Regions from separate parts of the Streptomyces sp. GS7 genome, predicted to be linked through region 2. Evidence: predicted binding sites of a transcription regulator. Region 2 holds the regulator's gene; the other holds the start of a gene.

Region 1 (15,526 bases), 7.4 Mb from region 2:
CGGGCCCGGCGAGGGCCTTCTGGCGGGTCTGCGGCAGCTCCTTGAGGAGCTTGTCGGCGGCCGCGAACGCGGTGGTGGCGCCGGCCGAGCCCTGGGCGTCGGAGCGCAGCTCGCCGATCTGCCGGTCCACTTGGGCGCGCTGGGAGGAGGTGGGGGCCGCGCTGAGGTTGCTGCCGGTGCGCCCGGCGGCCACGTACGCGGTCATCGCGTCGCGCTCGTCGGCGAGGGAGTGCGCCAGGGTGATGGCGTGCGCGTTGAGCTGGGCCAGATCGACCAGTTGCTGGCTGGTGTCGGCGTTGTCGGCGACGGTCGCCAGGCCGGGGGCGCCGGCTCCGAGGACGGCGACGGCGACCACCGCGACGGCTCCCATGAGCCGGTTGCGCACCCGCGCGGGGCGCCGTTCCGTACCGTTCGCGCCACTGCCCGTCGCGCCGGGAGCCGTACCCGGTACCGAGACCGGACCGGCCGGTGATCCCGGCTTCCCTGCGCCGCCCCGAAGCCGCATCTTCCGCACCGCTGCTCGCATTCCTGTCTCGCCTGCCCACGCCGTGCCGGCGTCGCGGACCCGGCTCGCTCCCCGTTCGCGGGGCGGACCTGCGCGAAAACCGCGGCAGTGCACACAATTCCGCGAAGGGGAACAGCCCGGCTGTGCGCGTCGCGACGAACGTCCTGGCCCACCCCATTTGATCCGGGAAATGACCATTCCATCGGCGCCGCGCAGTGGCTCGGCAACACATGCCCGGCCACCTGAACGAGTGAACATCAAACGGAGTTTGACCATCAACTTCCGCGCGGTACCAATTCTGGCCGCAACCTCGGGCAACCCCCGGACGGGTTTGGAGATGCGTGCCGGTCCTGGAAGGATGCGCGCCCGCAGCCGGACGCCCCTCCCGCCCGACCCGACGGCACCCCGCTGACCTGGCCCTACGCCACCACCGCGGACAACGCCCGGGCACCGTCGCGATCCGGACACCTCCGGCAGACTTTCCGCCATGCGCATCGAACTCGCGACAGAGCCGGGCGACCCCCAACGCCCAAACGAGGACTACGCGTCCGTCGCCCTGCCCGCCTCCGGCCAGGGCGGCGTCCTGATCCTGCTGGACGGTGTGACACCGCCCGAAGGGGACTACGGGTGCGTCCATTCCGTGCCGTGGTTCACCGCGCGGCTCGGCGGCGCGATGCTCGAACTGTCGGTTTCACACCGGGATATGACGCTCACTGAGGTGCTCGCCGCCGCCATCTCCAGGACGGCCGAGAATCATCGGGACGCCTGTGACCTTTCTCACCCCCGCACTCCGCAGGCAACGGTGGTCGCCGCGCGCTGGTCCGACCGCACCGTCGACCACCTGGTGCTCTCCGATTCCGTCCTGCTTCTGGAGAAGGCGGACGGCTCGGTGCATCCCGTACAGGACACCCGGCTCGGTGAACTCCCGCCCGCGGTCCGCGAACAGCGCGCCGCCGTACGGGCCCTGCCGCGCGGCTCCGCCGAACGCGCCGCCGCGGCCGGTGCCTACGTCCGCGCGGTCGAGGCGCTGCGCAACGCCGAGGGCGGCTTCTTCACCGCCGCCGCCGACCCGGCCGTCGCCGCCCGCGCGGTCACCGGCAGCACCCCGCGCGCGCAGCTGCGCTCGCTGACCGCGCTCAGCGACGGCGCGAGCCGCTGGGTCGAGGTCTTCCGGGAGGGCTCCTGGGCGGATTGCGTGGCGCTGGTGGTCACGTCCGGCCCGCAGGCGCTGATCGACCGGGTACGGGCGGCCGAGGCCGCCGACCCGGAGGGCGCCGCGCACCCCCGGGGGAAGGCCCGGGACGATGCGGCGGTGGTCCACGTGGCCCCGTGACCGGGCCGCGGCCGGGCGGCCACGGCTACCGGCATCGCCCCCGGCCGCCCTCCCCGGGCGCGCCCTCCCCTTCCCTCTCGCGTTCCCCGTCCTGCTCCCCGGGCTCGCCCTCCTGCTCCTGCTCGGCGTTCAGCCGGTGCAGCAGGCGGGCGAGTTCGGCGACCTCGGCGCGGTCCCAGGAGGCCAGCCGGCGGGCATAGCGGGCGCGCCGCGCGGTGCGGACGCGGTCGAAGCGCGCGCGGCCCTCGTCGGTGATCCGCACCAGGACCGCGCGGCCGTCGGCCGGGTCCGGTTCGCGGGCGACCAGCCCGAGCCGCTCCAAGGCGTGCAGCTGGCGGCTTATGGTCGCCTTGCCGACGCCGAAGAAGCCGGCGAGGTCGGTGGCGCGCTGGGCTCCGGCGTCGGCGAGCCGGATCAGCAGGCCGTAGGCGGCCGATTCGAGGTCGGGGTGCACCTCGCGGGACATCTCGCCGGACGAGGCGCGGGCGCGGCGGAGGAATACGGCCAACTCGCGCTCCAGGGCCAGGAATACGTGATCCACGCCCATCGGTTCGCCGTCCGCCGTACCGCCGGCTCCGGTGTTGTGCACGTCAGCGCCCTTTCCCGCGTTTTCCTCTATTTCCCGCAATTCCCGCGTTTCACCGCCTGAAAATTTCTCTCCCGGGCCGCCGAAACCGCAGTTGGGCCAGTATTTCGCAGGATTAGACCAACGGAAGCCCCGCGACCCTCTTTTGTCACGGGGGTCTACGCGCGTACCGTCTGTTCTGGCATGGCCACACCAATCAGTGGTGCCAGTTCCTCCCCCCTCAAGGTCATTTCTCCGCAACGTCACCGCAGCGAGATCCACCGAGATCCACGGAGGCACGTATGCCCGTGCTCAGATCCGGAACCCCCCACCGCCCCGTGCACTCCCTCGCGACCGCGGCCGGGGCCCTCCTGGCGACCGTCGCCCTGCTCCTCGGCCTGCCCGGCACGGCCGGCGCGGCGGCCGGCCGGCACGCCCCCGAACCCACCCACCCCGACCAGGACTGGGCCGGCTCGCAGGTCGCGCGGCACGAGGGCGCCACGACCGGGATCCTGCCGCCGCCCTCGCTCACCGCGTCCGCCGAGGGCGTCGACGTCAGCAGCCACAACGGCAACGTCGCCTGGTCCGCCCTCTGGAACAGCGGCGTCCGGTTCGCCTACGTCAAGGCGACGGAGTCCACCAGCTACACCAGCCCGTACTTCGCGCAGCAGTACAACGGCTCCTACCGCTCCGGCATGATCCGCGGCGCCTACCACTTCGCCACTCCCGACACCTCCGGCGGCGCCGCCCAGGCCGCCTACTTCGTCGCCCACGGCGGCGGCTGGTCCAAGGACGGCAGGACGCTGCCCGGCGCCCTGGACATGGAGTACAACCCCTACGGCGCGACCTGCTACGGGCTCAGCCCGACCGGTCTCGTCGACTGGATGAAGGACTGGTTCGCCACCTACAAGGCGCGCACCGGCCGGGACGCCGTGCTCTACACCTCCACCGGCTGGTGGAAGCAGTGCACCGGCAACTCCGCGGCCTTCGGCCGGATCAACCCGCTGTGGGTGCCGCGCTACGGCTCCTCGGTCGGCGAACTCCCTGCCGGCTGGGGCTTCCACACCATCTGGCAGTACACCTCGACCGGCCCGGCGGTCGGTGACCACAACCGCTTCAACGGGTCGATGGACCGCCTCCGGGCGCTGGCCGACGGGTGAGCGCACGGCGGCCGGCCCGCCCCCGCGAGGGGGCGGGCCGGCCGCCGCGGGCCGTCACGCCGCGAGCGGGACCCCGGGGTCGGCCCCCTGCGCCGCCGGGGTCAGGGCCAGTTCCAGCACCTGCCGGACATCGGCGACCGGGTGCACCTCCAGCGCTTCCAGGATCTCCGCGGGCACATCGTCCAGATCCGGTTCGTTCCGCTTGGGGATGATCACGGTCGTGATGCCCGCCCGGTGAGCCGCCAGCAGCTTCTGCTTGACGCCGCCGATCGGCAGCACCCGCCCGGTGAGCGAGACCTCGCCGGTCATGGCGACGTCCGGCCGCACCTGGCGGCCCGAGAGCAGCGAGGCCAGCGCGGTGGTCATCGTGATGCCCGCGCTGGGGCCGTCCTTGGGGACGGCACCGGCCGGTACGTGCAGATGCACCCCGCGCTCCTTGAGGTCACCGACCGGGAGTTCCAGCTCCGCGCCGTGCGAGCGCAGGAACGACAGCGCGATGTGCGCCGACTCCTTCATCACGTCGCCCAGCTGGCCGGTCAGTTGCAGCCCCGACGCCCCGGTCTCCGGATCCGCCAGCGACGCCTCCACGTAGAGCACGTCGCCGCCGGCGCCGGTGACCGCGAGGCCGGTGACCACACCGGGCACCGCGGTCCGCCGCTCGGCCGGGTCCTGGGCCGCCTCCGGGGTGTGGTGCGGGCGCCCGATCAGCGGGCGCAGCTGCTCCACGCCGACCGTGAACGGCAGCTCCCGCTCGCCCAGTTCGTGCTGGGTCGCCACCTTGCGCAGCAGCCGGGCGACCGACCGCTCCAGATTCCGTACGCCCGCCTCGCGGGTGTACTCGCCCGCCAGCCGGCGCAGCGCCGCGTCCTCCAGGGTCACCTCGCCGGGTTCCAGGCCGGCCCGCTCCAGCTGGCGCGGCAGCAGGTGGTCCCGGGCGATGACGACCTTCTCGTCCTCGGTGTAGCCGTCGAGCCGGACCAGCTCCATCCGGTCCAGCAGCGGCTCCGGGATGGACTCCAGGACGTTGGCGGTGGCCAGGAACACCACGTCGGACAGGTCCAGTTCGACCTCCAGGTAGTGGTCCCGGAAGGTGTGGTTCTGCGCCGGGTCCAGCACCTCCAGGAGGGCGGCGGCCGGGTCGCCCCGGTAGTCCGAGCCCACCTTGTCGATCTCGTCGAGGAGGACGACCGGGTTCATCGAACCGGCCTCCTTGACGGCCCGCACGATCCGGCCGGGGAGCGCGCCGACATACGTCCGCCGGTGGCCGCGGATCTCCGCCTCGTCCCGTACGCCGCCGAGCGCGACCCGGACGAACTTCCGCCCCATGGCCCGCGCGACGGATTCACCGAGCGAGGTCTTGCCGACGCCGGGCGGCCCCACGAGAGCCAGCACCGCGCCGCCCCGACGGCCCCCGACGAGTCCCAGCCCGCGCTCCGACCGCCGCTTGCGCACCGCCAGGTACTCGCTGATCCGCTCCTTGACGTCCGCCAGCCCGGAGTGGTCGGCGTCCAGGACCCGCCGGGCGCCGGCGATGTCGTAGGCGTCCTCGGTGCGTTCGTTCCACGGCAGTTCCAGGACGGTGTCCAGCCAGGTGCGGATCCAGGAGCCCTCCGGGCTCTGGTCGCTGGCCCGCTCCAGCTTGTCGACCTCCTTCAGGGCGGCCTTGCGGACCTCCTCCGGCAGGTCGGCGGCCTCGACCCGGGCGCGGTAGTCGCCGCCCTCGTCCTCGGGGTCGCCGTTCAGCTCGGCCAGTTCCCTGCGGACCGCCTCCAGCTGCCGCCGCAGCAGGAACTCCCGCTGCTGCTTGTCGACGCCCTCCTGGACGTCCTTGGCGATGGACTCGGCCACGTCCTGCTCGGCCAGATGGGAGCGCAGCACCTCGGCGGCGTACTTCAGCCGGGCGACCGGGTCGGTGGTCTCCAGCAGCCGGAGCTTCTGCTCGGTGGTCAGGAACGGCAGGTATCCGGAGTTGTCGGCGAGCGTCGGCACGTCGTCGATGCCGGCGACCCGGTCGACGACCTGCCAGGCCCCGCGCTTGCGCAGCCAGCTGGTGGCCAACGCCTTGTATTCCGTGACCAGTTCGGCGACCGCCCCCGGGAGGGGCTCGGGCGCCTTCTCCTCGACGGGGGTCCCCTCCACCCACAGCGCGGCCCCCGGCCCGGTCGTGCCGGAGCCGATCCGCACCCGGCCCACGCCGCGGATCAGCGCCCCGGGGTCGCCGTCGGACAGCCGCCCGACCTGCTCGATCCTCCCCAGCGTGCCGATCGCCGCGTACGTCCCGTCGACCCGGGGCACAAGCAGCACCCTCGGCTTGTTACCCGAAGGCCCCGAAGACGCGGCGGCCTGCGCGGCCTCCACCGCCGCCCGTACGTCGGCGTCGGACAGGTCCAGCGGCACCACCATGCCGGGCAGGACGACCTCGTCATCGAGGGGCAGCACGGGCAGAGTGAGCGATGCGGATGCCGGCGACTCAGCAGTCATGATCTCCCCTTCGGCAAGCAAGTTGAGCTTTATCCACTCAATGCCAGGGCCTCCACGGATGTTCCGGCCGCGCGTTCGCTGTGAGCGATCAACGGGGCAACCGGGTACGGGCGCATGCGCGCAGGGCCCGACCGCGGGGAAGGGGGAGGAAGAAGCAGCGGGGAGAAGGAGAAGAGGACGGGCTACCAGTGGGCGGGGCGGCGCAGCCCCGGCGGCAGCCTGGTGGCCGCGTCGCCACGGGCCGCGTTCACCTGCGCCTGGGTCAGGAAGATGCTGCCCGTCAGATCCGCACCGCGCAGATCGGCGTCCCGCAGATCGGCCCCGATCAGGTCGGCGGTGCGCAGATCGGCGCCCTGGAGGTCGGCGGCGATCAGGTAGGCCCCCCGGAGATCGGCCCCCCGCAGACTCGCGCCCTTGAGCCTGGCTCCCATCAGGTCGGCCCCCCGCCGCTCCTTCTTGCGGCCCGGGACCTGCGCCCGTACGAGTTCGCTGACCCGCAGCAGCAGGGCGTTGACCTCGCCCCGGTGGGCGGCCACGTCCACGCCGGCCAGCTCCTCGGGGCCGCCGAGCGTCAGCCGCTCGGTCGTCTCCTGTACGGCCCGCAGCTCGCGGTGCACCGGACGGGCCGCCGGCAGCGTCAGGGCCTCGGCCACGTACCAGAGCAGCTCGTGCAACTGCCGCATCACGCCGAACGCGTCGAACATCGCCCGCGCGGTCCCCGGCGCCTGCCGCCAGTCCTTCCCCTCGAAGGTGACCTGGGAGACCTTCTGGCCGGCGCCGAAGCACTCGAAGACGGTGCAGCCGGAGAAGCCGCGCTGCCGCAGCTCGGCGTGGATCCCGCAGCGGAAGCCGGCCCCCAGGTTCGGGCAGGGCCGCCCGGCCTCCTTGTCGAGGGCGAAGTCCGCCGAGGCCGCGAACGGCAGTGCCACACAGCACAGCCCGAAGCAGCTGCCGCAGTCGGAGAGCAGCGGGAGCCGAGCGGCGTCCGGGGCCTGCGGAGGGGACGGTTCGCGGTCCTTCGACGGGCGGCGCTCGTGCGACACGGCTCTTCTCTGCTCCTGCGGCCGGCGGGCGCGCTCGGTCGTGGCGCCCGCGAAGGGCACCATTCTCCGCGACGACGCGGCGGTCTCCGTAATGAATTGACGGTCTCCGCGAAGAAGCGGCGGCGCCGGGCGCGCGGGGCGCCTCAGTACGTACGCGGGGTGCGCAGCGCCGGGTGCCCCAGGTCCCCGAGGAGCGGCGCGGGCCCGGCGCGCTGGTCGCGCCAGCGGCGCAGCAGCGGCCAGGCGGCCACGCCCAGGGCGAGCGAGAGCAGATGGCCCCAGTCCGTCATGGGGTCGGCAGAGGTCAGCAGATCGGTGACGCCCATGTAGCCGACGGCGGCCAGCAGGGGCCAGCGCAGCCAGCCGGGCAGCAGGACCGCCAGGGCTCCCGTGCAGGTCATCACGCCGAAGCTGATGCCGTAGTCGAGGCGGTGCAGCGAACTGTCCGGCAGCCCGCCCGCGGCCACGGAGAAGCCGACCGGCATTTCGGTGGCGAGGGTGGCCAGCGCATGTCCGCCGAAGAAGACCGCGGCGGTGCGCGGCCCGCCGATCCGCCGTTCCAGCGCCGTCACCACGACGAGGAAGACCAGGGCGAACGAGGAGCCGAGCCCGCCCGCTATCCACAGGGCGCTGGCGACCAGCACCAGCAGCGGGTCCTGCGCGAGATGGGTCACGTCCGTACTGGAGCCCTGGAGCAGCGAGGCGACCAGGGCGGGGTCGCCGTGGTCGGCGAAGAGCGACGTGGCGACGAGCAGCAGCGCGTAGCCGAAGGTGAAGGGGGTGCCGGTGGGGGTGGGGAGCAGCCGCCAGGGCCGCAGTCCCGTCCACGGGCGGCGGGCGGCGGCGTCCTGCGCCGCACCGCCGGCGGCGTCCGTGGCCGCCGTGGCCGGCACCAGCGCCGCGTCGCCGCGCTGCCGGGGCATGCCCGCGAGGATCACCGGCGTGCCGTCGGCCCGCGGGCCGACGCCCGGCCCGTCATCGACCGGCACACCCCCGGCCGTCTCCAGTGTGCTCACTGCCCAAGGCCCCTTTCTCGCGGACTCCCGCGGTTCCGCCGTTCCCGACGGACCCGCCGCTCCACCGCCCTGCACAACGTCCGCGACCACTGTGCCCGCTCAACCCATGAGCCAGCTGTGTACGTGAGATCCGTCACGGCACTCAACCTTTGTGGAGCACGCGACGTTGCCCGGAACCCTCCCTCCGCCACCATCCGCCCGCCGTTGGACCGGCGCACCCGGCGTTGGCCAAGATGGCCGCATGGATCCCGCCCACCCCTGGCATCCGACCGCCGGCCCCGAGTCGGCCGCACGCACCCTCGACCGCCGTCAGGGCCCGTACGGAGAGGTGGTGTTACGGCAACGGGGCCCGGCCGCCGAGGGCCCCGGAACCCTTGCGGCGCCCGGATCCGACGGGCCCGTCTACGAGATCATCGCCAATGGCTGCTTCCTGATGGACACCTCCGACGGGCGCTCCGAGCGGCTGCTGGTCGACGCCGCGCTGGCCGCGCTCCCGGCCGGTCGCGCGCACCCCGCCGTCCTCATCGGCGGGCTGGGCGTCGGCTTCTCGCTGGCACGGGCCGCCGCCGAACCGCGCTGGGGCCGGATCGCGGTGGCCGAGCGCGAGGCGGCGGTGATCGACTGGCACCGCACGGGTCCGCTCTCGGCCGTCTCGGGGGAGGCGCTGGCCGATCCGCGCACCGAGATCCTGCACACCGACCTGGTGGCGTACCTCCACGACGGCGCGGGCCAACTCCCCTACGACGCACTGTGCCTGGACATCGACAACGGCCCCGACTGGACCGTCACCGAGGACAACGACAGCCTCTACTCCCCCGCCGGACTGGCCGCCTGCCGGGACCGGCTGACGCCCGGCGGAGTGCTCGCCGTGTGGTCGGCGCAGCCGTCCGCGGAGTTCGAACTGGCCCTGCGAAATGCCGGATTCGACGGGGTACGGACGGAAGAGATCCCCGTTGCCCGAGGAGTCCCGGACGTCGTCCATCTGGCGCTCCGGTCCGCGTAGGGTGCGTAGCCGACGGTCACACCATGCCCTTACGCTGCTGCCCAGCAAGACGCGACCACGCAGGGCACATGCAGGGGCGGGCGATGGACCAGACTCAGACAACCCAGGGCGGCACCACCGCGGCCACGCCGGGCGCCCAGCGCCGGGTGCTGGTCGTGGAGGACGATCCGACGATCGTCGAAGCCATCGCGGCCCGGCTGCGCGCCGAGGGCTTCCAGGTGCAGACGGCCACCGACGGCCCGGCCGCGGTGGACACCGCCGAGGCGTGGCAGCCGGATCTGCTCGTCCTCGACGTGATGCTGCCGGGCTTCGACGGCCTGGAGGTGTGCCGCCGGGTGCAGGCACAGCGCCCGGTGCCGGTGATGATGCTCACCGCCCGGGACGACGAGACCGACATGCTCGTCGGCCTCGGGGTCGGCGCCGACGACTACATGACCAAGCCGTTCTCCATGCGGGAGCTGGCCGCCCGGGTGCACGTGCTGCTGCGCCGGGTCGAGCGCGCCGCGCTGGCCGCGCACACCCCGCGCAGCGGCATCCTGCGGCTGGGTGAGCTGGAGATCGACCACGCGCAGCGCCGGGTCCGGGTGCGCGGCACGGACGTGCACCTGACCCCCACCGAGTTCGACCTGCTGGTCTGCCTGGCGAACACCCCGCGCGCGGTGCTCTCCCGCGAGCAGCTGCTCGCCGAGGTCTGGGACTGGGCGGACGCCTCCGGGACGCGTACGGTCGACAGCCACATCAAGGCGCTGCGCCGCAAGATCGGCGCCGAGCGGATCCGCACCGTCCACGGCGTCGGGTACGCCCTGGAGACCCCGCCCGCATGACCCGGCGCTGGCTGACGGGCGTGCGCGGACTGTGGCAGCGGGTCTGGGAGGGGCTGCGGCCCCTCGATCCGTACCGCTCCGTCAAGGCGGCGCTCGGCGCACTGGTCATCGTCTCGGTGATCATCACCACACTCCTGGTGTTCGTCGCGATGCACTCGGCGACAGAGCTGCGGGTGATCACGGTCTTCTCGATCATCGCCTCGCTGCTGATCACCCAGTTCGTGGCGAACAGCCTGACCGCGCCGCTCGGCGAGATGACCGATGTGACCCGGGCGATGGCGCACGGTGACTACACCCGCCGGGTGCGCTCGGACCGCCGCGACGAGTTCGGGGACCTGGCGGACGCCTTCAACCGCATGGCGGCCGACCTGGAGGCGGTGGACACCCACCGCAAGGAACTGGTCGCCAACGTCTCGCACGAGCTGCGCACCCCCATCGCGGCGCTGCGCGCGGTGCTGGAGAACGTCGTCGACGGGGTCTGCGAGCCGGACCCGGAGACCATGCGGACGGCGCTGAAGCAGACCGAGCGGCTGGGCCGGCTGGTGGAGCACCTCCTGGACCTGTCGCGCCTGGACAACGGCGTGGTGCCGCTGCACACCCGCCGCTTCGAGGTCTGGCCGTACCTGTCCGGGGTGCTCAAGGAGGCCAACATGAGCCGCGGCGCCTCCACGCTCTCCGGGCTCTCCGGCCTTGCCGCCTCCGGCACCCATACGCGGACCGACGTCCACCTCCACCTCGACGTGTCGCCCCCGGAGCTGACCGCGTACGCGGACGCCGAGCGGCTCCACCAGGTCGTGGCGAATCTCATCGACAACGCGATCAAGCACAGCCCGCGGCACGGCCGGGTCACGGTGCGCGCGCGGCGCGGCGAGGGGCCGGAGGGCCTGGAGCTGGAGGTGCAGGACGAGGGCCCCGGCATCCCCGCGTCGGAGCGCCACCGGGTCTTCGAGCGGTTCAACCGCGGCGGGCCGGGACCCTCGGGTCCGGGCACCGACGGCGGTACGGGACTGGGCCTGGCGATCGCGCGCTGGGCGGTGGATCTGCACGGCGGGCGCATCGGGGTGGCCGAATCACTCCGCGGTTGCCGGATCCGGGTCACCCTTCCGGGGCTGGAGTCAACCCGGGGCTGACGCCCGCTGACGTAGGGTCGGTGGTGGGAGCACTCGTTCCGGGGGTGCAACGGCGATGGGTGCTACCCGCACGCGGGCAAACCCCGGGTATTTCCCGCCAAGTCATGCCCTGAAACCCTTCGGTGAATGTGACGTGCGCGACGAGTGACCCTCCCGGACTGCACCAAAGGTCACAAGAGGCGTAGCCTTTATTCCCGCTGTCCACCACCTTAGGAAGCGGAAGAGGGCGGTTGCCGCCGTGTCGCTACAGTCCCCCAACAGTGCGAGTGTCTCGACGGACCAAGCGGGGCAGGGGAAGAACCCTGCCGCTGCGTTCGGTCCCAATGAGTGGCTCGTCGACGAGATCTACCAGCAGTACCTCCAGGACCCGAACTCGGTAGACCGAGCCTGGTGGGACTTCTTCGCCGACTACAAGCCGGGCGGCGCCACCGCGCCGAGCCAGCCGGCGGAGGCTGCCGCCCCCGCTCCGGCCCCGGCGGCTCCGGCCGCGCCCGCCGCGCCCGCCGCGGTCGAGCCGAAGCCCGCCGTGCAGGCCGCGGCCCAGCCGGCCACCCCGGCTACGCCTCCCGGTGCGAGCACCGGCTCCACCGGAGCGGCTGACGCCGTGCCCACCCCTGGCGCTCCGGCCCCCGCGCAGGCCGCGCCGGCGAAGGCCGCCCCGGCCAAGCCCACCGCCAAGCAGGTCGCTGACGGCCAGGCCCCCGAGGGCCCGGAGTACGTCACCCTGCGGGGCCCGTCGGCCGCCGTCGCGAAGAACATGAACGCCTCCCTGGAGCTGCCGACGGCCACGTCCGTCCGCGCGGTCCCGGTGAAGCTGCTCTTCGACAACCGCATCGTCATCAACAACCACCTCAAGCGCGCCCGGGGCGGGAAGGTCTCCTTCACCCACCTCATCGGCTACGCGATGGTGCAGGCCCTCAAGGCCATGCCGTCGATGAACAGCCACTTCGCGGAGAAGGACGGCAAGCCCACGCTGGTCAAGCCGGCGCACGTCAACCTCGGCCTGGCCATCGACCTGGTCAAGCCGAACGGCGAGCGCCAGCTGGTCGTCGCGGCCATCAAGAAGGCCGAGACGCTGAGCTTCTTCGAGTTCTGGCAGGCCTACGAGGACATCGTCCGCCGGGCCCGGGACAACAAGCTGACGATGGACGACTTCACCGGGGTCACCGCGTCGCTGACGAACCCCGGCGGCATCGGCACCGTCCACTCGGTGCCCCGCCTGATGCCCGGCCAGTCCATGATCATGGGCGTCGGCTCGATGGACTACCCGGCCGAGTTCCAGGGCACCTCCCAGGACGCCCTGAACAAGCTGGGTGTCGCCAAGGTCATGACGCTGACCAGCACCTACGACCACCGGGTGATCCAGGGCGCCGCCTCCGGCGAGTTCCTGCGGATCATGAACCAGCTGCTGCTCGGCGAGAACGATTTCTTCGACGACATCTTCAAGTCGCTTCGAATCCCGTACGAGCCGGTCCGCTGGCTGCGGGACATCGACGCCTCGCACGACGACGACGTCACCAAGGCCGCCCGGGTCTTCGAGCTGATCCACTCCTACCGGGTCCGCGGCCACGTCATGGCCGACACCGACCCGCTGGAGTACCACCAGCGCAAGCACCCCGACCTCGACATCACCGAGCACGGCCTCACCCTGTGGGACCTGGAGCGCGAGTTCGCGGTCGGCGGCTTCTCCGGCAAGTCCATGATGAAGCTGCGCGACATCCTGGGCGTGCTGCGCGACTCGTACTGCCGCACCACCGGCATCGAGTTCATGCACATCCAGGACCCCAAGCAGCGCAAGTGGATCCAGGACCGGGTCGAGCGCCCGCACAAGTCGCCGGAGCGCGACGAGCAGCTGCGGATCCTGCGCCGGCTGAACTCCGCCGAGGCGTTCGAGACGTTCCTGCAGACCAAGTACGTCGGCCAGAAGCGCTTCTCGCTGGAGGGCGGCGAGTCCGTCATCCCGCTGCTGGACGCGGTCATCGACTCCGCGGCCGAGTCGCGCCTGGACGAGGTCGTCATCGGCATGGCCCACCGCGGCCGGCTCAACGTCCTGGCGAACATCGTCGGCAAGTCGTACGCGCAGATCTTCCGGGAGTTCGAGGGCAACCTCGACCCGAAGTCGATGCACGGCTCCGGCGACGTGAAGTACCACCTGGGCGCCGAGGGCACCTTCACCGGCCTGGACGGCGAGCAGATCACGGTCTCGCTGACCGCCAACCCCTCCCACCTGGAGGCCGTGGACCCGGTCGTCGAGGGTGTCGCCCGCGCCAAGCAGGACATCATCAACAAGGGCGGTACGGACTTCACGGTCCTGCCGATCCAGCTGCACGGTGACGCCGCGTTCGCCGGCCAGGGCGTGGTCGCCGAGACGCTGAACATGTCGCAGCTGCGCGGCTACCGCACCGGCGGCACCGTCCACGTCGTCATCAACAACCAGGTCGGCTTCACCGCCGCGCCGGAGTCCTCGCGCTCCTCCATGTACGCCACGGACGTGGCCCGCATGATCGAGGCGCCGATCTTCCACGTCAACGGTGACGACCCCGAGGCCGTCGTCCGTGTCGCCCGGCTCGCCTTCGAGTTCCGCCAGGCGTTCAACAAGGACGTGGTCATCGACCTCATCTGCTACCGCCGCCGCGGCCACAACGAGTCGGACAACCCGGCCTTCACCCAGCCGTTGATGTACGACCTGATCGACAAGAAGCGCTCGGTGCGCAAGCTCTACACCGAGTCGCTGATCGGCCGGGGCGACATCACCCTCGAAGAGGCGGAGCAGGCGCTCCAGGACTTCCAGGGCCAGCTGGAGAAGGTCTTCACCGAGGTCCGCGACGCCACGACGGCCCCGGTCGCCCCCGAGGTGCCGCAGCCCAAGGCCGAGTTCCCGGTCTTCGTGGACACCGCGATCTCCCAGGAGGTCGTCAAGCGGATCGCCGAGTCCCAGGTCAACATCCCCGAGCGGGTCACCGTCCACCCGCGCCTGCTGCCCCAGCTGCAGCGCCGCGCGGCGATGGTCGAGGACGACGCGATCGACTGGGGCATGGGCGAGACCCTGGCCATCGGTTCGCTGCTGATGGAGGGCACCCCGGTCCGGCTCGCCGGCCAGGACTCCCGCCGCGGCACGTTCGGCCAGCGGCACGCGGTGCTCATCGACCGGCAGACCGGCGACGACTTCACCCCGCTGCTCTACCTGTCCGACGACCAGGCGCGCTACAACGTCTACGACTCGCTGCTGAGCGAGTACGCGGCGATGGGCTTCGAGTACGGCTACTCGCTCGCCCGCCCGGAGTCGCTGGTCATGTGGGAGGCCCAGTTCGGTGACTTCACCAACGGCGCCCAGACCATCGTCGACGAGTTCATCTCCTCGGCGGAGCAGAAGTGGGGCCAGACCTCCGGCGTCACCCTGCTCCTCCCGCACGGCTACGAGGGCCAGGGTCCGGACCACTCCTCGGCCCGGATCGAGCGCTTCCTCCAGCTGTGCGCGCAGAACAACATGACGGTCGCCATGCCGACGCTCCCGTCGAACTACTTCCACCTGCTCCGCTGGCAGGTCCACAACCCGCACCACAAGCCGCTGATCGTCTTCACCCCGAAGTCGATGCTGCGTCTGAAGGCGGCGGCGTCGAAGACGGAAGAGTTCACCACGGGCGGCTTCCGGCCGGTCATCGGCGACAGCACGGTCAGGGCCGAGGACGTCCGCAAGGTCGTCTTCTGCTCCGGCAAGGTCTACTACGACCTGGAGGCGGAGCGCGCCAAGCGCGGTGCGAACGACACGGCGATCGTCCGCATCGAGCGCCTGTACCCGCTTCCCGGCAAGGAGCTGCAGGCGGAGATCGCCAAGTTCCCGAACGCCGAGAAGTACCTCTGGGCGCAGGAGGAGCCGGCGAACCAGGGTGCCTGGCCGTTCCTCGGCCTCAACATGATCGACGCACTGGACCTGGCCGTCGGTGCCGACGTCCCGCACGGTGAGCGCCTGCGCCGGATCTCCCGGCCGCACAGCTCCTCGCCGGCGGTCGGTTCGGCCAAGCGCCACCAGGCCGAGCAGGCCCAGCTGGTGGCCGAGGTGTTCGACGCCTGAGCGGTGCCGCACGGCTGAGGTAGATGCCTGAAGGGCCCGTTCCCACCGAGGTGGGAACGGGCCCTTCACGCTGTGGTGCCGGCACGGAGCGCCGCCTTCTGGGGGTGGAGGTCGGGCGGCGGGCAGGCGTCACACCGGCTGCGGTTCGAAGTCCCAGTACGGGCGCCGGCGGCGCCGGGCGGACAGGGTGTGCGGATGCTCGGCGCCCAGCGTCTCGGCCAGCTGGGAGATCGCCTCCTGCTCCAGCTTCGCCGCCTCCTGGCCGCGGCGCTGAGCGCGCAGGTCCTCGGCGAGCAGCGCGACGGCCTTGCCCGGCTTGGCCGACACCTCGACGCCGAAGGTCACGCTGGTCTCGTGCGGGGCGACCCACTCGGTCGCCTCCCGGACGCTGGCC
Region 2 (15,526 bases):
TGGATCAGCGTCATCAGCAGCGGCACCTCGGCGCCGATCAGCGTGCCGATCGCCAGCGTGAAGCCGACGAGCGCGGAGCGGGACTGCCCGAACCACGCGAAGCAGGCGTAGAGCGCCATCGCGGAACTGCCGCCGACCAGCGCGAGGACCGTCTCGACCACCCCGAAGCCGACCGCGGCGCGGCAGCGCAGCCGCTTGGCCAGCAGCGCGCCGACCCCCATCGCGAAGACCATCACGGAGAGCACGACCGACGCCTGGGTGACCGAGTCGCCGATCAAGTAGCTTGCCATGGCGACCAGTTCGAGTTCGTAGACCAGCCCGCAGGCCGCGCAGACGAAGACCACCGCGAGCACCAGCAGCCGACCGAGCCCGGACGGCACCGGCAGCCGGGCCGGCATCATGGCCTCGGGCGGCCCGAGGGCGCCGAGGAAAGGCTCTGGCGGGTCGATCATGACATGAACGCTACGTGACGACGAGGTGGCCCTATGTCACCCACACGAGTGCACTCTGGGTGCCGCGCGCACCAGTTGACACCTCTACGACCACGGCGCAACCAGGGCCTCACACACCACCTCCGGCGCCCCTCAGGCCGCGATCACCGCCCGCACCCCCACCCGCGTACGGGTCGCCACCAGGCGCCCCTCCTGCGGGTAGGCGTGCCAGGTCCGCCAGCGCACCTGCCCCTGCTGACGCTGCGCCAGCATCGCGGTGAAGGCGTGCGGCGAGCCCGGGAAGGTGCCGGCGAGGCCGTGCGGATGCTCCGCGACCAGCGCGAGCAGCTCCTGCGCCCGCCCGGCGAACGAGCCGCGCGACAGCGTCTCGACGTGCGCGGCGAACTCGTACTCCCAGTCCCCCAGCCGCTTGGCCACACCGAGCGGCAGCGGCGTGCTGCTGCCCGGCATACAGGCGACCGTCTCGGAACAGTTGCCGTGCTCCTCATCCAGCAGCACCTGGTGGGAAGCCCCGAGCAGCCTCAACTGCACCCGGGCGTCGTCGAGTTGGAGATTCAGTACGGCCAGGGCCGGCAGGGGTTCCCTGCCCAGGGCCCAGGCGAGATCGGATGCGCGGGTATCGGTGTACGCCGTTTTCAGGGTCGTGAGCATGGGTCGGCTCCGCAAGCACGCAGTGGATGGTGGGCCGGTCCGCCCGAGAAGGATCAGGGATGTACGACTGCCTGCCGGCTCGTGCCCACGTGGGGTCCGAGAACTGGGGGATTCTCAAAGGAGAGGGAATCACGGATGGCGTGCCGCCCACAGTGATTTTACCCAGCTTCGCCGGGTTTCCATCCCCTAGAGGGCCATGCAGTTCACCTGTTCAACCACCAATCCCACAAAGGGCGTTGAACGTTTCACGCCATGCGCTGGACGCATATGCAAGGCCGCATGGGCTGCCCGCATGTGTGCCACCGGAGACCGGGTACGAGCGCGACACAACGGCCGTTTCCGCCAGGAAAAGCGGAGTGCCCGCGACCGCGCGCGGAACCCGCGCCGCGACCGTGGGCACATTCGTGCGAGTTCCCCCAGGGGTCTGTCAGGGTCCCCTTAGAGCGGCCCCTCAGGAACTGCCGCAGCCGCCACCGCCGCAGGAGGAGTGCCCGCCGCAGGAATGGCCGCCGTGGTGGCCGCCGCCACCACCGCACGAGTGGTGATGGTGGTGCCCGCCGCTCGAACCGGAACCGACGTCGCCGGCCCCCGCCGCCCACCAACTGCCGCCCCCGTCGCCGCCCCTGCTCCGGGAGCCCTTGGACGCGCCGTACCCGCTCCGCTTCCGGCCGGAGCCGCCCCGCGAGGCCACCCCCACCAGCCCGAGCACCACCACGCAGATCACCGCGAAAAAGAACAGGCCCATCATTCCCGCCTCACACTCCTTCCGTTCCCCCGAAGCGAGGCATCGCTCCGTCCGGCGCCGGTGCGCCGCCGCGGCGCCGTCCCGCGCCGCCGGCCGCGCTCTCCAGCGGCCTCATGGTCTGTCGTGCAGGGGCTGATGCCCCGCCCAGGAGGGCTCAAAGCACAGTTGAGGAACTCCAGAGGTTCGGCGCAGGATGGCGCGCATGGACCGACCGCTGCTCAACCGCCGCCTCGCCGCCTTCGGCACCACGATCTTCGCCGAGATGTCGGCGCTCGCCCAACGCACCGGCTCCATCAACCTCGGCCAGGGCTTCCCGGACGCCGACGGCCCGGAGGAGGTCCGCGAAGCGGCGGTGCGCGCCCTGCGGGACGGCCGCGGCAACCAGTACCCCCCGGGCCCCGGAATCCCCGAGCTGCGCACCGCCGTCGCCGCCCACCAGCAGCGCTTCTACGGGCACCTGGGGCTGTCGTACGACCCCGACACCGAGGTCCTGGTCACCGCCGGCGCCACCGAGGCCATCGCCGCCTCGCTGCTCGCCCTCCTCGAACCGGGCGACGAGGTCGTCGCCCTGGAGCCGTACTACGACTCGTACGCCGCCTGCATCGCGATGGCGGGCGGCAGCCGCGTCCCGGTGACGCTGCGCCCGTCCCCCGAGACCGGCACGTACCACCTCGATCTCGACGAGCTGCGCGACGCGGTCACCGACCGCACCCGCCTCATCCTCCTCAACACCCCGCACAACCCCACCGGCACCGTCCTGACCCGCGACGAACTCGCCGCCGTCGCCGAACTGGCCGTGGAGCGCGACCTCCTGGTCGTCACGGACGAGGTCTACGAACACCTCGTCTTCGAGGGCGAGCACCTCCCCCTCGCCTCGTTCCCCGGCATGCGCGAGCGCACCGTCACCATCGGGTCGGCCGGCAAGACCTTCTCCTTCACCGGCTGGAAGGTCGGCTGGGTCACCGCGTCCCCCGAGCTGACCGCGGCCGTCCGCTCCGCCAAGCAGTTCCTCACCTACGTCTCGGCCGGCCCCTTCCAGTACGCCGTCGCCGAGGCCCTCGCCCTGCCCGACAGCTACTTCACCGCCCTGCGCGACGACCTCCGCGCCAAGCGCGACATCCTCGCCGGCGGCCTCGCCGACGCCGGCTTCCAGGTCTTCCGGCCGGCCGGCACGTACTTCATCACCACCGACATCCGCCCGCTGGGCGAGCAGGACGGCTTCGCCTTCTGCCGCACCCTGCCCGAACGCGCCGGCGTGGTCGCCATCCCGAACGCCGTCTTCTACGACCACCAGGACCAGGGCGCCCCGTTCGTGCGCTTCGCCTTCTGCAAGTGCACCGCGACCCTGGAGGAGGCGGCGGGGCGGCTGAAGCGGCTCTGAGACCGCGGTCCTCCGAGGAGGGGCCGCCACCCGTTCGGGCGGCTGCGGTCGCGGGCGGGGGCGGGGCGCGGGGAGTCTGGGTGCGGACCCGGCCCCGACCCGTCGGACAGGCCCTGGCGGTCCGGTGCCCTGACCTGCCTCCGGCGCGGAGGCGCGCCCCCGAACCGGAGGTGTTCCGTGTCCGCCGAGACCGCCGAAACACCGGAGACCGCCGAGCCGCCGGGGACGCCGCGGGCGGCGGACCCGGGCGGGCGTCCGGGGCCCCTACGGGAGCGGGTGCGGGCGGGGCTGCGGCGGGCGCGGACCGCGCTCGTCCTGTTCGCCGGGATCCGGGCCGCCGGGATGCTGTGCACCGCGGTGTGGGCCTGGCACACCGGGCGGCATCCGCGGACGCTGCTGGGCGCGTCCTGGGACTCCAGGTGGTATCTGAGCATCGCGCTGCACGGCTACGGGGCGCCGGCGCCGACCGGGATGTGGCCCGATCTGCCCGTCGCGGACCTGGCGTTCTTCCCGCTGTACCCGTGGCTGGTGCGGGCGGTGGGGACGGCGGCCGCCCCGGTCGGGGCGGTGAACGCCGCCCTGCTGGTCTCCTGGACGGCGGCCGGGGTGGCCGCCTGGGGGATCTACGCGGTCGGGGAGCGGCTCCACGGGCGACGTACCGGAACCCTGCTCGTCGTCCTGTGGGCGCTGCTGCCGCAGGCCGTCATCGAGTCGCTCGCGTACACCGAGTCGCTGCTGACCGCGCTGTCCGCCTGGTCGCTGTACGCGCTGCTCACCCGGCGCTTCCTGTGGGCCGGGGTGCTGGCGGCGACGGCGGGGCTGACCCGGCCCAGCGCGCTGGCCATCGTGGCGGCGGTGGGCGCGGGAGCGGCCGCGGAGGCGTGGCGGCGGGGAAGCGGCGGTGCCGGGGAGGGCGGCGGCCGGGGGCCGGGGCTGCGGCCGGTGGCGGCCGTGCTGGTCGCGCCGGCGGGCTGGCTGGGATACGTGCTGTGGGTCGGCGTGCGGACCGGCGGCGGGCCGCTCGGGTACTTCGACGTACAGGAGCTGTGGGGCTCCCGTTTCGACTTCGGGCGGGACACGCTGCGGGAGATCAGGCACCTGGTGCTCGCCGGCGCCCCGCCGGTGCACTTCATGGCGGTCGCGGTGATCGCCGCGGCGCTGCTGCTGTACGCGCTGCTGGTGCTGGACCGGCCGCCGGTCGCGCTGCTCGTCTACACCACGGTCCTGGTCGCGATCGCGCTCGGCGGCACCGGATACTTCCCGTCGAAGCCCCGCTTCCTGCTGCCGGCCTTTCCGCTGCTGCTGCCGGCGGCGCGGGCGCTGGCGCGGGCCCGGATCCGCACCGCCGTCCCGGTCGCCGGCGCGCTCGCCGCGCTCTCGCTCGGGTACGGGGTCTATCTGCTGGCGATCGCGTCGCTGCCGCCGTGACGTCGTTACCACGGCCCGCTCCCGGGACTCGCCGCTGTAACGGCGTCACAGACGGACGCGGGCCCCGGGAACCGACAACGGTCGGCTCCTGGGGCCCGCGCAGCCGGGGTGCGGGTCGGACGGGGCTCAGCCCTCGTCGTCCCCCGGCTTCTCATCGCCTTCGATCTCGGCCTCCAGACCGAGCTGCTCGACGAGCCACTTGTCGAATTCGATCGAGGCGCGGACCCAGCTGACCGTGCTCGACACGAAGTGTTCGAGCGAGACACCGGTGCCGACCAGCATCGATGCCTCACCGATCAGACGGACCGTGCCGTCGTCATGGGTGTGGGTGTACGCCTTGGGCCACAGCGTCCGGCGGTTCCAGTCGTCGATCGCTTCCAGCAGCTTCGACTTCTCGTCGATGCCGTGGGCACGGTCGTAGAACGTCCGGACGGAGAAGATCTGCTGCTCCTCCTCGCCCCGGAACATGAAGTACGTGCGGAACTGCTCCCACGGGGCGGCGAGGTCACCCTCCTCGTCGACTACGTACTTCAGCTCCATCTGGTCGAGGAGCTGCTTGACCAGGTCCTGGTCGGGCACGACGGGACCATCAGGCCCCGACGGCTGAGGTTCGGGCTGGCCCCCGAAATTCGGAATCGAGGACGGGTCGATGCTCACCGTGGAATTCCCTTCGTATGGTCTCTGCCATCCTCCCCCATATGCGCCCCGTCCTGGCAACCCCGGACCGGCAGACGCCGCGCATCCGGGGTGGCCGGAGGGCGCGGCCCGGCCGGGAAGGTCAGCCGGCCGGTCGGGCGGCCGCCACCGTCAGGCCCTCGCCGTCCCCGTCCACGTCCACGTCCACCCGGACGGTGTCCCCGTCGAGCACCTCGCCCGACAGGATGGCGCGCGCCAGCTGGTCGCCGATGGCCGTCTGGACCAGGCGGCGCAGCGGCCGGGCACCGTACGAGAGGTCCGGCGCCGGGGCGCCTGCGACCGGCTCCCGGCCGAGCCAGGCGAGCCAGGTCAGCGCCCGGTCGCTGACATCCAGGGTGAGGCGGCGGTCGCTCAGCCGGTGCTGGAGGTGGCTCAGCTGGAGCTGCGCGATCCGCTGGAGCTGGTCGGTGCCGAGGGGGTGGAAGACGACCAGGTCGTCGAGGCGGTTGAGGAACTCGGGGCGGAAGGAGGCGCGGACCGCCTCCAGCACCTTCTCCTTCTTCTGCTCCTCCTTCAGGAGCGGGTCCATCAGGAAGGCGGAGCCGAGGTTGGAGGTGAGGATGAGGATGGTGTTGCGGAAGTCGACGGTGCGGCCCTGGCCGTCCGTGAGGCGGCCGTCGTCGAGCACCTGGAGCAGGATGTCGAAGACCTCGTGGTGGGCCTTCTCGACCTCGTCGAGCAGCACCACGCTGTACGGGCGGCGGCGGACCGCCTCCGTCAGCTGGCCGCCCTCCTCGTAGCCGACATAGCCGGGCGGCGCGCCGACCAGCCGGGCCACGCTGTGCTTCTCGCCGTACTCCGACATGTCGATCCGGACCATCGCCCGCTCGTCGTCGAAGAGGAAGTCCGCCAGCGCCTTGGCCAGCTCGGTCTTGCCGACACCGGTCGGGCCGAGGAAGAGGAAGGAGCCGGTGGGCCGGTCCGGGTCGGCGATACCGGCGCGGGTGCGGCGCACCGCGTCGGAGACCGCGCGTACCGCCTCGCCCTGGCCGATCAGCCGCTTGCCCAGCTCCTCCTCCATCCGCAGCAGCTTGCGGGTCTCGCCCTCCAGGAGGCGCCCGGCCGGGATGCCGGTCCAGGAGCCGACCACGTCCGCGATGTCGTCCGGGCCGACCTCCTCCTTGACCATCGGCTCCCTGGTCCCAGCGCCCTTGGCGGCCTCCTGCTCGGCCTCCGCCCGCGCGGCCTCCTCCAACTCCCGCTCCAGGGACGGGATCTCCCCGTACAGCAGCTTGGAGGCGGTGTCGAAGTCGCCGTCGCGCTGGGCGCGTTCGGCCTGGCCGCGCAGTTCGTCGAGCCGCTCCTTCAGCTCGCCGACGCGGTTGAGGCTCTGCTTCTCCTTCTCCCAGCGGGCGGTCAGACCGCGCAGGTCCTCCTCCTTGTCGGCGAGGTCCTTGCGCAGCCGCTCCAGCCGCTGCACGGAGCCGGCGTCGGTCTCGTTGCGGAGCGCCAGCTCCTCCATCTTGAGGCGGTCGACGGCGCGCTGGAGCTCGTCGATCTCGACGGGGGACGAGTCGATCTCCATCCGCAGCCGGGAGGCGGCCTCGTCGACCAGGTCGATGGCCTTGTCGGGGAGGAACCGGGAGGTGATGTAGCGGTCCGAGAGGGTGGCCGCGGCGACCAGCGCCGAGTCCGCGATCTGCACCTTGTGGTGGGCCTCGTAGCGGCCCTTGAGCCCGCGCAGGATCGCCACCGTGTCCTCGACGGTCGGCTCGGCGACCAGCACCTGCTGGAAGCGCCGCTCCAGCGCCGGGTCCTTCTCGATGCGCTCGCGGTACTCGTCGAGGGTGGTGGCGCCGACCATCCGCAGCTCGCCGCGGGCCAGCATCGGCTTGAGCATGTTGCCCGCGTCCATGGACGAGTCGCCGCCGGCGCCCGCGCCCACGACCGTGTGCAGCTCGTCGATGAAGGTGATGACCTGGCCGTCGCTGTCCTTGATCTCGGCCAGGACGGTCTTGAGCCGCTCCTCGAACTCGCCGCGGTACTTCGCGCCGGCGACCATCGCGCCCAGGTCGAGCGCGACCAGCCGCTTGTCGCGCAGCGACTCGGGGACGTCGCCCTTGACGATGCGCTGGGCCAGCCCCTCGACGACGGCGGTCTTGCCGACGCCCGGCTCGCCGATGAGGACCGGGTTGTTCTTCGTACGGCGGGACAGCACCTGCACCACCCGCCGGATCTCGTGGTCCCGGCCGATGACCGGGTCGAGCTTGCCCTCGCGAGCCGCCGCGGTGAGGTCCGTGCCGAACTTCTCCAGCGCCTTGTACGTGCCCTCCGGGTCCGGGGTAGTCACCCGCCGGCCGCCGCGGCTCGCCTCGAAGGCGGCCAGCAGCTTCTTGGCCGTGGCGCCCTGCTGCTCCAGCAGCTCACCGGTGCGCCCGCCCTTGGCGGCGATGCCGATGAGGAGGTGCTCGGTGGAGATGTACGCGTCGCCCAGGTCCTTGGCCCGCTGGGCGGCGTCCGCGATGACGGCGAGCAGCTCGCGGTCCGGCTGCGGCGGGGCCACGGTCGAGCCCTGCACGCTGGGCAGCCCGGCGAGCTGGCGCTCGGCCCCGGAGCGCAGCGCGACGGCGTCCGCCTCGACGGCCGCCAGCAGGTCCATGATGTTGGCGTTGTCATCGGGCCGCCCCGCCAGCAGCGCGAGCAGCAGATGCGCGGACGTCATGTCCGCATGCCCGGCGGCGATCGCCCGCTCGTTGGCGGCGCTCAGCGCCTCCCGGCTCTTGTTGGTCAGCTCGGCGTCCACGTCCTCGTGATCCTCCTCGTGCCCTGTGCGCTGCGCGCGCCTCTGCGTACCGATCCTGCCGCGGGGGCTAGCCCTGCTTTGGCTAACGTGCGATAAGTTGAGTCTATTCCACTCAAGGTTCGTTTCCCACCCACGGGCGAACCGACCGGACACCGCCACCGGGGCGCGCAGTCGCCCGGCGGGCTGGGAGGCATGACCGCCGAGCCCACCCCCCGCGAGACCGACGCCCAGTCCGCGATCCTGCTGGAGATCTTCCACGAGCTGGACGCGGCAGCACCCGAGTGCGTACGGGCCCAGCTCATCGAGGGCGAGATGGTGGTGACGACGGCACCGGCCGGGAACCACGAACACTGCCTCAGCGGCTTCACGGAGCAGCTGCTGCGGAACCGCCCAGAATTCGACCTATCCGCGCACAAGGGGCTGATCCCGCCGTCGTCCGGCTCGCATCCCGACAACCACGTGATCCCCGACTTGACGATCGTCGGAACCCGGGAGTTCCGGGGCACCCCGCCATGGTGGAGACCCGGCACGGAGCTGAAGATGGTCATCGAGGTGACGGGCGACCGGCCGGAACTCGACCGAACCGCCAAGCGCCGCAGCTATGCCCTCGGAGGCACGCCTCTCTATCTGCTGATCGACCGCGGCCGGGCCACCACCACGCTCTTCCACGAGCCCTCCGACGGCGATTACGAATCGCGCGTCACTGCCCCCTTCGGCAAGCCCCTCTCCCTCCCCGCCCCCTTCTCCTTCGACCTGGAGACGGGCGACTTCCTCTGATTCCCGGGCCCCCAACTACCCTGGCCCCCATGGCCCACGACCTCTCCGCCCTCACCCCCGAGTACCTCGCCTTCTGGGGCGAGTACTTCATGCCCACGCTGACGACCCTGCGTACGGACGGCACACCGCATGTCGTGCCGGTCGGTGTCACCTACGACGCCGGGCAGCGGATCGCGCGGATCATCACCCGCAAGGACAGCACCAAGGTCAAGAACGTCCTGGCCGCCGGAGCGGGCGGGGCCACCGTGGCGGTGTGCCAGGTGGACCGCGGTCGCTGGGCGACGCTGGAGGGCACCGCCCGGGTGCGTACGGACGCCGAGTCGGTGGCCGACGCGGTGCGCCGGTACGCCGAGCGGTACGGCCGGACCCCGGAGCCCAACCCCGATCGCGTCGTGATCGAGATCTCGGTGACCAAGGCCCTCGGCCGGGCCTGAGAGCCCGCGGCCGAGTCCCTTTCACGAGCCTCTTCCACGAGTCCCGCGCGTTCCACGAGCCCCGTTCCGGACCCGTACGCGCGCCGGGCGGCGCCGCGTCCGCGCACTGGTCCGGACCTGGCCGAAACCGAACCCTCCGGATCCGCCATCGGGCGCCTTCCTGGTACTCAGGAACGGCAGGAACGAACACCTCCGCACAACGGCGAGCGGCATCGGACCTGTCCCGGGCACAAAGACGGCAGCTGGAGGCCGCATGGCGTCGGCATCACGTATCGCGACGACCGTTCCACGCCGTCCGCGCCCCGCCCCTCCCCGCCCGTACGCCGAGAACTGCCCCCGGTGCGGCGGTCAGCTCGCCGTGAACCAGGACGGCTGGAAGATCTGCCATGCCTGCGGATACGCCTCGCCACCCGGTGCAGCCCCTCCACCGCGGGCCGTCGGCGGGGGTATCGTCGCCCCCACAGTCGCCACGCCCCGGAGGGCACGATGAACTCGGTCCGAGTGACGGCGATCGCCTGCCTGATGCCGCTGTCCGAGCTGGACGAGGATCCGTTCCTGGTCGATGACCGCAGCCAGCACGACATGTGCAAACAGTGGGCGGCAGCCCGTGATTACCACCTGACCTGCCAGCTCAGCCTGCACCAGCTGCGCGCCGACCACAGCGCACTGTGGAGCGACGTCGAAGACGGCCGGGTCGATGTGTTCGTGACGCCCAACCGCCGGGCGCTGGAGTACGCCATCGACGGGGCCGACGAGTTCGGCCGGCGGTGCGCGGCGGCGGGCGTCCGCCTGGAGACCGCCGATCTGGACGAGCCGGTCTACACGCTCGCGATGAAGTCCCATGTGCACCGGCGGCTTTCGATGCCGACCGCGGGATACAACGGCTGCTGACGACACGCGAAGGGCCGGGGTGGTCTCCCCGGCCCTTGCCGCACGGACGAGCGGCGGTGGCGCTCCGCGCGCTACTCCGACGACCGCTTGGGCCGCCACACCACCAGCGCACTGGTCTGCTGGACGTCCTGATACGGCACCAGATCGCGGCGGTACGAGGCGTGCACCGCCGCCTCCCGCTGCCGCATCGCGCTGGCCGCGCCCTCCAGGGCGCCCTGGAGCTCGGCGACCCGCTGCTGGAGGGCCGCGACCTGGTTCTCCAGCTCGATGATGCGCTTGATGCCGGCGAGGTTGATGCCCTCCTCCTGCGACAACTGCTGGACGGTGCGCAGCAGTTCGATGTCGCGGGCGGAGTACCGGCGGCCCCGGCCGGCGGTGCGGTCGGGGGAGACCAGGCCCAGGCGGTCGTACTGCCGCAGGGTCTGCGGATGCAGGCCAGAGAGCTGAGCCGCGACGGAGATGACGTACACCGGCGATTCATCGGTCAGTTCATACGGGTTACGACGCTGCCCGCCCCGGCTGTCCATCTCAAGCTCCCTTCGCGGCCTTGAACAGCTCCGCCCGCGGGTCCGGGCCCGCGGTCGCCTCGCGATAGGTCTCCAGCGACTCCCTTGCCTTGTCGCTGAGATCCTTGGGAACGATCACCTCTATGGTGACCAGCAGATCACCGCGGGTGCCGTCCTTACGGGCCGCGCCCTTGCCGCGGGCCCGCATCGTGCGTCCGTTGGGAGTGCCGGCCGGCAGCTTGAGCTTCACCGGCGGTCCGCCCAGCGTCGGCACCTTGATCTCGCCACCGAGCGCGGCCTCCGGGAAGGTGACCGGCACCGTGACGGTGAGGTTGTCGCCGTTGCGGCCGAAGACCGGGTGGGCGTCGACATGGACGACCACGTACAGATCGCCGGCCGGGCCGCCCTGTTCACCGGGAGCGCCCTTGCCGCGCAGCCGGATGCGCTGCCCGTCCGAGACGCCCGCGGGGATGCGGACCTGCATCGTGCGGGCACTGGTCGCCCGCCCGCTGCCCTTGCAGACGTCGCAGGGGTCCTGGGCGATCAGGCCGCGGCCCTTGCAGTCGGCGCACGGGTCGGTGAGCGAGAAGCCGCCGCCCGCGCCCCGGCTGACCTGGCCGGTGCCGACACAGGTCGGGCAGACCCGAGGCGTACCGTTTTTGTCGCCGGTGCCCGAACACGCCTTGCAGGGAGCCTGGCTGGACATCCGCAGCGGGACCGTGGCCCCGTCGACCGCCTCGGTGAAGCTGAGCGTCACCTCGGACTCGATGTCCTGGCCGCGGCGCGGCTGGGTGCGCGTACCGGTGCCGCCGCGGTTGAACAGGCCGCCGAAGACGTCGCCGAGCCCGCCGCCGAAGCCGCCGGCGCCGCCGCCCTGACCGTGCGAGCCCCCGAAGAGGTCGCCCAGGTCGAAGTTGAAGCTGCCGCCGCCTCCGGGGCCGGGCCGGAAGCCGCCGTTGCCGAACAGCGCGCGGGCCTCGTCGTACTCCTTGCGGCGCTTGGCGTCGCCCAGGATGTCGTTGGCCTCGGAGATCTCCTTGAAGCGCTCCTCGGCCTTGGCGTCGCCCTTGTTGGCGTCCGGGTGGAACTCGCGGGCCAGCTTGCGGTACGCCTTCTTGATCTCCGCTTCGGTGGCGTCCTTCGGGACGCCGAGGACCTTGTAGTAGTCCTTCTCGACGAAGTCCTTGGTGCTCATCCCCGACGTCCCTCCTTCCGCGCGGATCTCTCTGCCGCCCTTACGTCAGCCCTCGTCCGGGCCACCGCTCTCCTCGTCCGAAGCCTTGGCCCCCTTGGCGCCCTTGGCACCCTTGGGGCCCTTGGCGTCCTCGTCGGAGGCCGACTTGGCGCTCTGCGCACCCGGCTGCGGTTCGGCGACGGCGACCCGCGCGGGGCGGATCGTCCGCTCACCGATGCGATACCCGGGCTGCAGGATGGCGACGCATGTCGTCTCCGTCACGTCCGGCGCATACGAATGCATCAGCGCTTCGTGGATCGTCGGGTCGAAGGGCTCGCCCTCCTTGCCGAACTGCTGCAGACCGAGCTTGGCGACCACGGTCTCCAGCGATTCGGCGACCGACTTGAAGCCGCCGACCAGTTCGCCGTGCTCACGGGCCCGGCCGACGTCGTCGAGCACCGGAAGGAGCTCGGACAGCAGATTCGCCGCGGCGATCTCCTTGACCGTGACCCGGTCCCGCTCCACCCGGCGGCGGTAGTTCTGGTACTCCGCCTGGAGCCGCTGGAGGTCCGCCGTGCGCTCGCTGAGCGCCGAACGCACCTGGTCCAGCTGCGCCTGGAGCGCCACGTCCTGTACGTCCCCGGCCGGGGCCGAGCCCGCCTTGTCGGCGGACTCGGCCTGCGCCGCGTCTTCGGGGGCGGCGTCGGAGGGGACGTCGGGCTTCTCGTCGAAGCCCGGGGTCTCCTCCGTCACGCCGCACCGTCCTTCTTGGGCTTCTCCTCGTCGACGATCTCGGCGTCCACGATGTGGTCCTCGGCCTTGGCCTGCTGGCCGGCCTGGGCGCCCTCGGCACCGCCGGCGGCGGCCTGCGCGGCCTGGGCGTCGGCGTACATGGCCTGGCCCAGCTTCTGCGAGACGGCCGCGACCTTCTCGGTGGCGGTGCGGATCTCGGCCGTGTCCTCGCCCTTGAGCTTCTCCTTCAGCTCACCGACGGCGGTCTCGACCTCGGTCTTCACCTCAGCGGGGACCTTGTCCTCGTTGTCCTTGAGGAACTTCTCGGTCTGGTAGACCAGCTGCTCGCCCTGGTTGCGGGTCTCGGCGGCCTCGCGGCGCTTGTGGTCCTCGTCCGCGTAGCGCTCGGCCTCCTCGCGCATCCGGTCGACCTCGTCCTTCGGCAGCGAGGAGCCGCCGGTGACGGTCATCTTCTGCTCCTTGCCGGTGCCGAGGTCCTTGGCCGTGACGTGCATGATGCCGTTGGCGTCGATGTCGAAGGAGACCTCGATCTGCGGGACACCGCGCGGGGCCGGCGGCAGACCGGTCAGCTCGAACATCCCGAGCTTCTTGTTGTACGCCGCGATCTCGCGTTCGCCCTGGTAGACCTGGATCTGCACGGACGGCTGGTTGTCCTCGGCCGTGGTGAAGATCTCGGAGCGCTTGGTCGGGATGGTCGTGTTGCGCTCGATGAGCTTGGTCATGATGCCGCCCTTGGTCTCGATGCCGAGGGACAGCGGGGTGACGTCCAGCAGGAGGACGTCCTTGACCTCGCCCTTGAGGACACCGGCCTGGAGCGTGGCGCCGATGGCGACGACCTCGTCCGGGTTGACGCCCTTGTTGGCGTCCTTGCCGCCGGTCAGCTCCTTGACCAGCTCGGCGACGGCCGGCATACGGGTCGAGCCGCCGACCAGGACCACGTGGTCGATCTCGGCCAGCGCGATACCGGCGTCCTTGATGACGTTGTGGAACGGGGTCTTGCAGCGGTCGAGCAGGTCCGCGGTCAGCTGCTGGAACTGGGAGCGGGTGAGCTTCTCGTCCAGGTGGAGCGGGCCCTCGGCGGAGGCGGTGATGTAGGGCAGGTTGATCGTCGTCTCGGTGGACGACGACAGCTCGATCTTCGCCTTCTCCGCGGCCTCGCGCAGGCGCTGGAGCGCCATCTTGTCCTTGGAGAGGTCGACGCCGTGGCCGTTGGCGAACTGCTTGACCAGGTAGTCGACGACGCGCTGGTCCCAGTCGTCACCACCGAGGTGGTTGTCACCGTTGGTGGCCTTCACCTCGACGACGCCGTCGCCGATCTCCAGCAGCGAGACGTCGAAGGTGCCGCCACCGAGGTCGAAGACCAGAATGGTCTGGTCATCCTTCTCCAGGCCGTAGGCCAGGGCGGCGGCGGTCGGCTCGTTGACGATCCGCAGGACGTTGAGACCCGCGATCTCGCCGGCCTCCTTGGTGGCCTGGCGCTCGGAGTCGTTGAAGTAGGCGGGGACGGTGATGACCGCGTCCACAACCTTCTCGCCCAGGTACGCCTCGGCATCCCGCTTGAGCTTCTGCAGGATGAAGGCGCTCATCTGCTGCGGGTTGAAGTCCTTGCCGTCGATGTTGATCTTCCAGTCGGTGCCCATGTGGCGCTTGACCGACCGGATGGTCCTGTCGACGTTGGTGACCGCCTGGCGCTTCGCGACCTCGCCGACCAGCACCTCGCCGTTCTTGGCGAAGGCGACGACGGACGGCGTGGTCCTGGCGCCCTCGGCGTTGGTGATGACGGTGGGCTCACCGCCTTCGAGAACACTGACGACGGAGTTCGTCGTGCCCAGGTCGATGCCGACCGCACGTGCCATTTCGATTCCTCCAGCTGACTTGAGTGGAACAGGCTCAAGAGTGCAACACAGGTGCAAACCTGTCAACAGACCTGAGTCCGACCCACTCAACTTTTATGTGGCCCTTATCCTCACCAGGCCGCCACTCAAGACGCGGACCCCCGGCGGAGGGTTGCCCGCGCGACACAGATCACCGGCCGCGCGGCTTCATGAGGCCCGGAATACTGGGTAACCTCAGCCGCAGACCCAAAAAGTTACTGCTTAGTAGTTCCGCTCGGATCCGGCTGATCTGGTCGCGCAGATCCCTCAGATCCCGCAGATCCTTCTGATTTCGCCCGCTCTCGCAGGTTCGAGGAGCCCCCAATGCAACTCGCCGCGATCATCGTGTCGCTGGTCCTAATCGCGGTCGGCGTAGCGCTGTTCGGCCGTGCCATCCTGCAGATCTACCGCCAGCTGCGGCTCGGCCAGTCCGTCCCCGCCGGTACCCGCACCGACGAGCCCGTGCAGCGCACGGTCACGGTCGCCAAGGAGTTCGTCGGCCACACCCGGATGAACCGCTGGGGCGTCGTCGGTGTGGCGCACTGGTTCGTGGCGGTCGGCTTCCTCACCCTGCTGCTGACGATCGTCAACGCCATCGGCCAGCTCTTCAAGGCCGACTGGCTGCTGCCGTTCCTCGGCAACTGGCTGCCCTGGGAGCTGTGGGTCGAGGGCATGGGCACGCTGACGACCGTGGGCATCATCGTCCTGATCGTCATCCGGCAGCTGAGCAGGCCGGGCGGGGCGGGCCGCAAGTCCCGCTTCGCGGGCTCCAACACCGGCCAGGCGTACTTCGTCGAGGGCGTCATCCTCATCGTCGGCGTCTGCATCGTGATGCTGCACGCCCTGGAGGGCGCCCAGCACGGCGTCGACCACTACGAGGCGGCGTACTTCGTCACGTACCCGGTGGTCGCGGCGCTGAAGGGGCTGAGCGTCGGCACGCTGCAGAACCTGACGTACCTCTTCGCCGGCATCAAGATCGCGACGTCCTTCATCTGGATGATCACGGTCGCCCTCAAGACCG

The links. Region 2 encodes HspR, which represses chaperone genes until heat shock. Its sites were predicted from a motif close to TTGAGNNNNNNNNNCTCAA; they were not measured.
Region 1: a site for HspR is predicted at 6,067-6,085, ahead of lon (endopeptidase La). Genes of this name have one in related genera too.

The regions. Positions count from the first base shown of each region.
Region 1 covers NZ_CP047146.1:7,591,733-7,607,258, forward strand. The annotation lists gene GR130_RS32885 (nitrate- and nitrite sensing domain-containing protein) at 1-370, opposite strand, end outside; gene GR130_RS32890 (protein phosphatase 2C domain-containing protein) at 993-1,838, shown strand; gene GR130_RS32895 (MarR family winged helix-turn-helix transcriptional regulator) at 1,864-2,385, opposite strand; gene GR130_RS32900 (lysozyme) at 2,706-3,563, shown strand; gene lon (endopeptidase La) at 3,618-6,044, opposite strand; gene GR130_RS32910 (pentapeptide repeat-containing protein) at 6,227-7,087, opposite strand; gene GR130_RS32915 (rhomboid-like protein) at 7,231-8,103, opposite strand; gene GR130_RS32920 (spermidine synthase) at 8,345-9,106, shown strand; gene GR130_RS32925 (response regulator transcription factor) at 9,190-9,930, shown strand; gene GR130_RS32930 (sensor histidine kinase) at 9,927-11,060, shown strand; gene GR130_RS32935 (multifunctional oxoglutarate decarboxylase/oxoglutarate dehydrogenase thiamine pyrophosphate-binding subunit/dihydrolipoyllysine-residue succinyltransferase subunit) at 11,299-15,132, shown strand; gene GR130_RS32940 (CU044_2847 family protein) at 15,262-15,526, opposite strand, start outside.
Region 2 covers NZ_CP047146.1:236,889-252,414, reverse strand. The annotation lists gene GR130_RS01150 (polyamine aminopropyltransferase) at 1-452, opposite strand, end outside; gene GR130_RS01145 (DUF2617 family protein) at 585-1,103, opposite strand; gene GR130_RS01140 (hypothetical protein) at 1,555-1,851, opposite strand; gene GR130_RS01135 (pyridoxal phosphate-dependent aminotransferase) at 2,051-3,229, shown strand; gene GR130_RS01130 (hypothetical protein) at 3,407-4,657, shown strand; gene GR130_RS01125 (YbjN domain-containing protein) at 4,784-5,314, opposite strand; gene clpB (ATP-dependent chaperone ClpB) at 5,436-8,096, opposite strand; gene GR130_RS01115 (Uma2 family endonuclease) at 8,289-8,873, shown strand; gene GR130_RS01110 (pyridoxamine 5'-phosphate oxidase family protein) at 8,903-9,307, shown strand; gene GR130_RS01105 (hypothetical protein) at 9,794-10,198, shown strand; gene GR130_RS01100 (heat shock protein transcriptional repressor HspR) at 10,270-10,725, opposite strand; gene dnaJ (molecular chaperone DnaJ) at 10,727-11,899, opposite strand; gene grpE (nucleotide exchange factor GrpE) at 11,945-12,631, opposite strand; gene dnaK (molecular chaperone DnaK) at 12,628-14,487, opposite strand; gene GR130_RS01080 ((Fe-S)-binding protein) at 14,830-15,526, shown strand, end outside.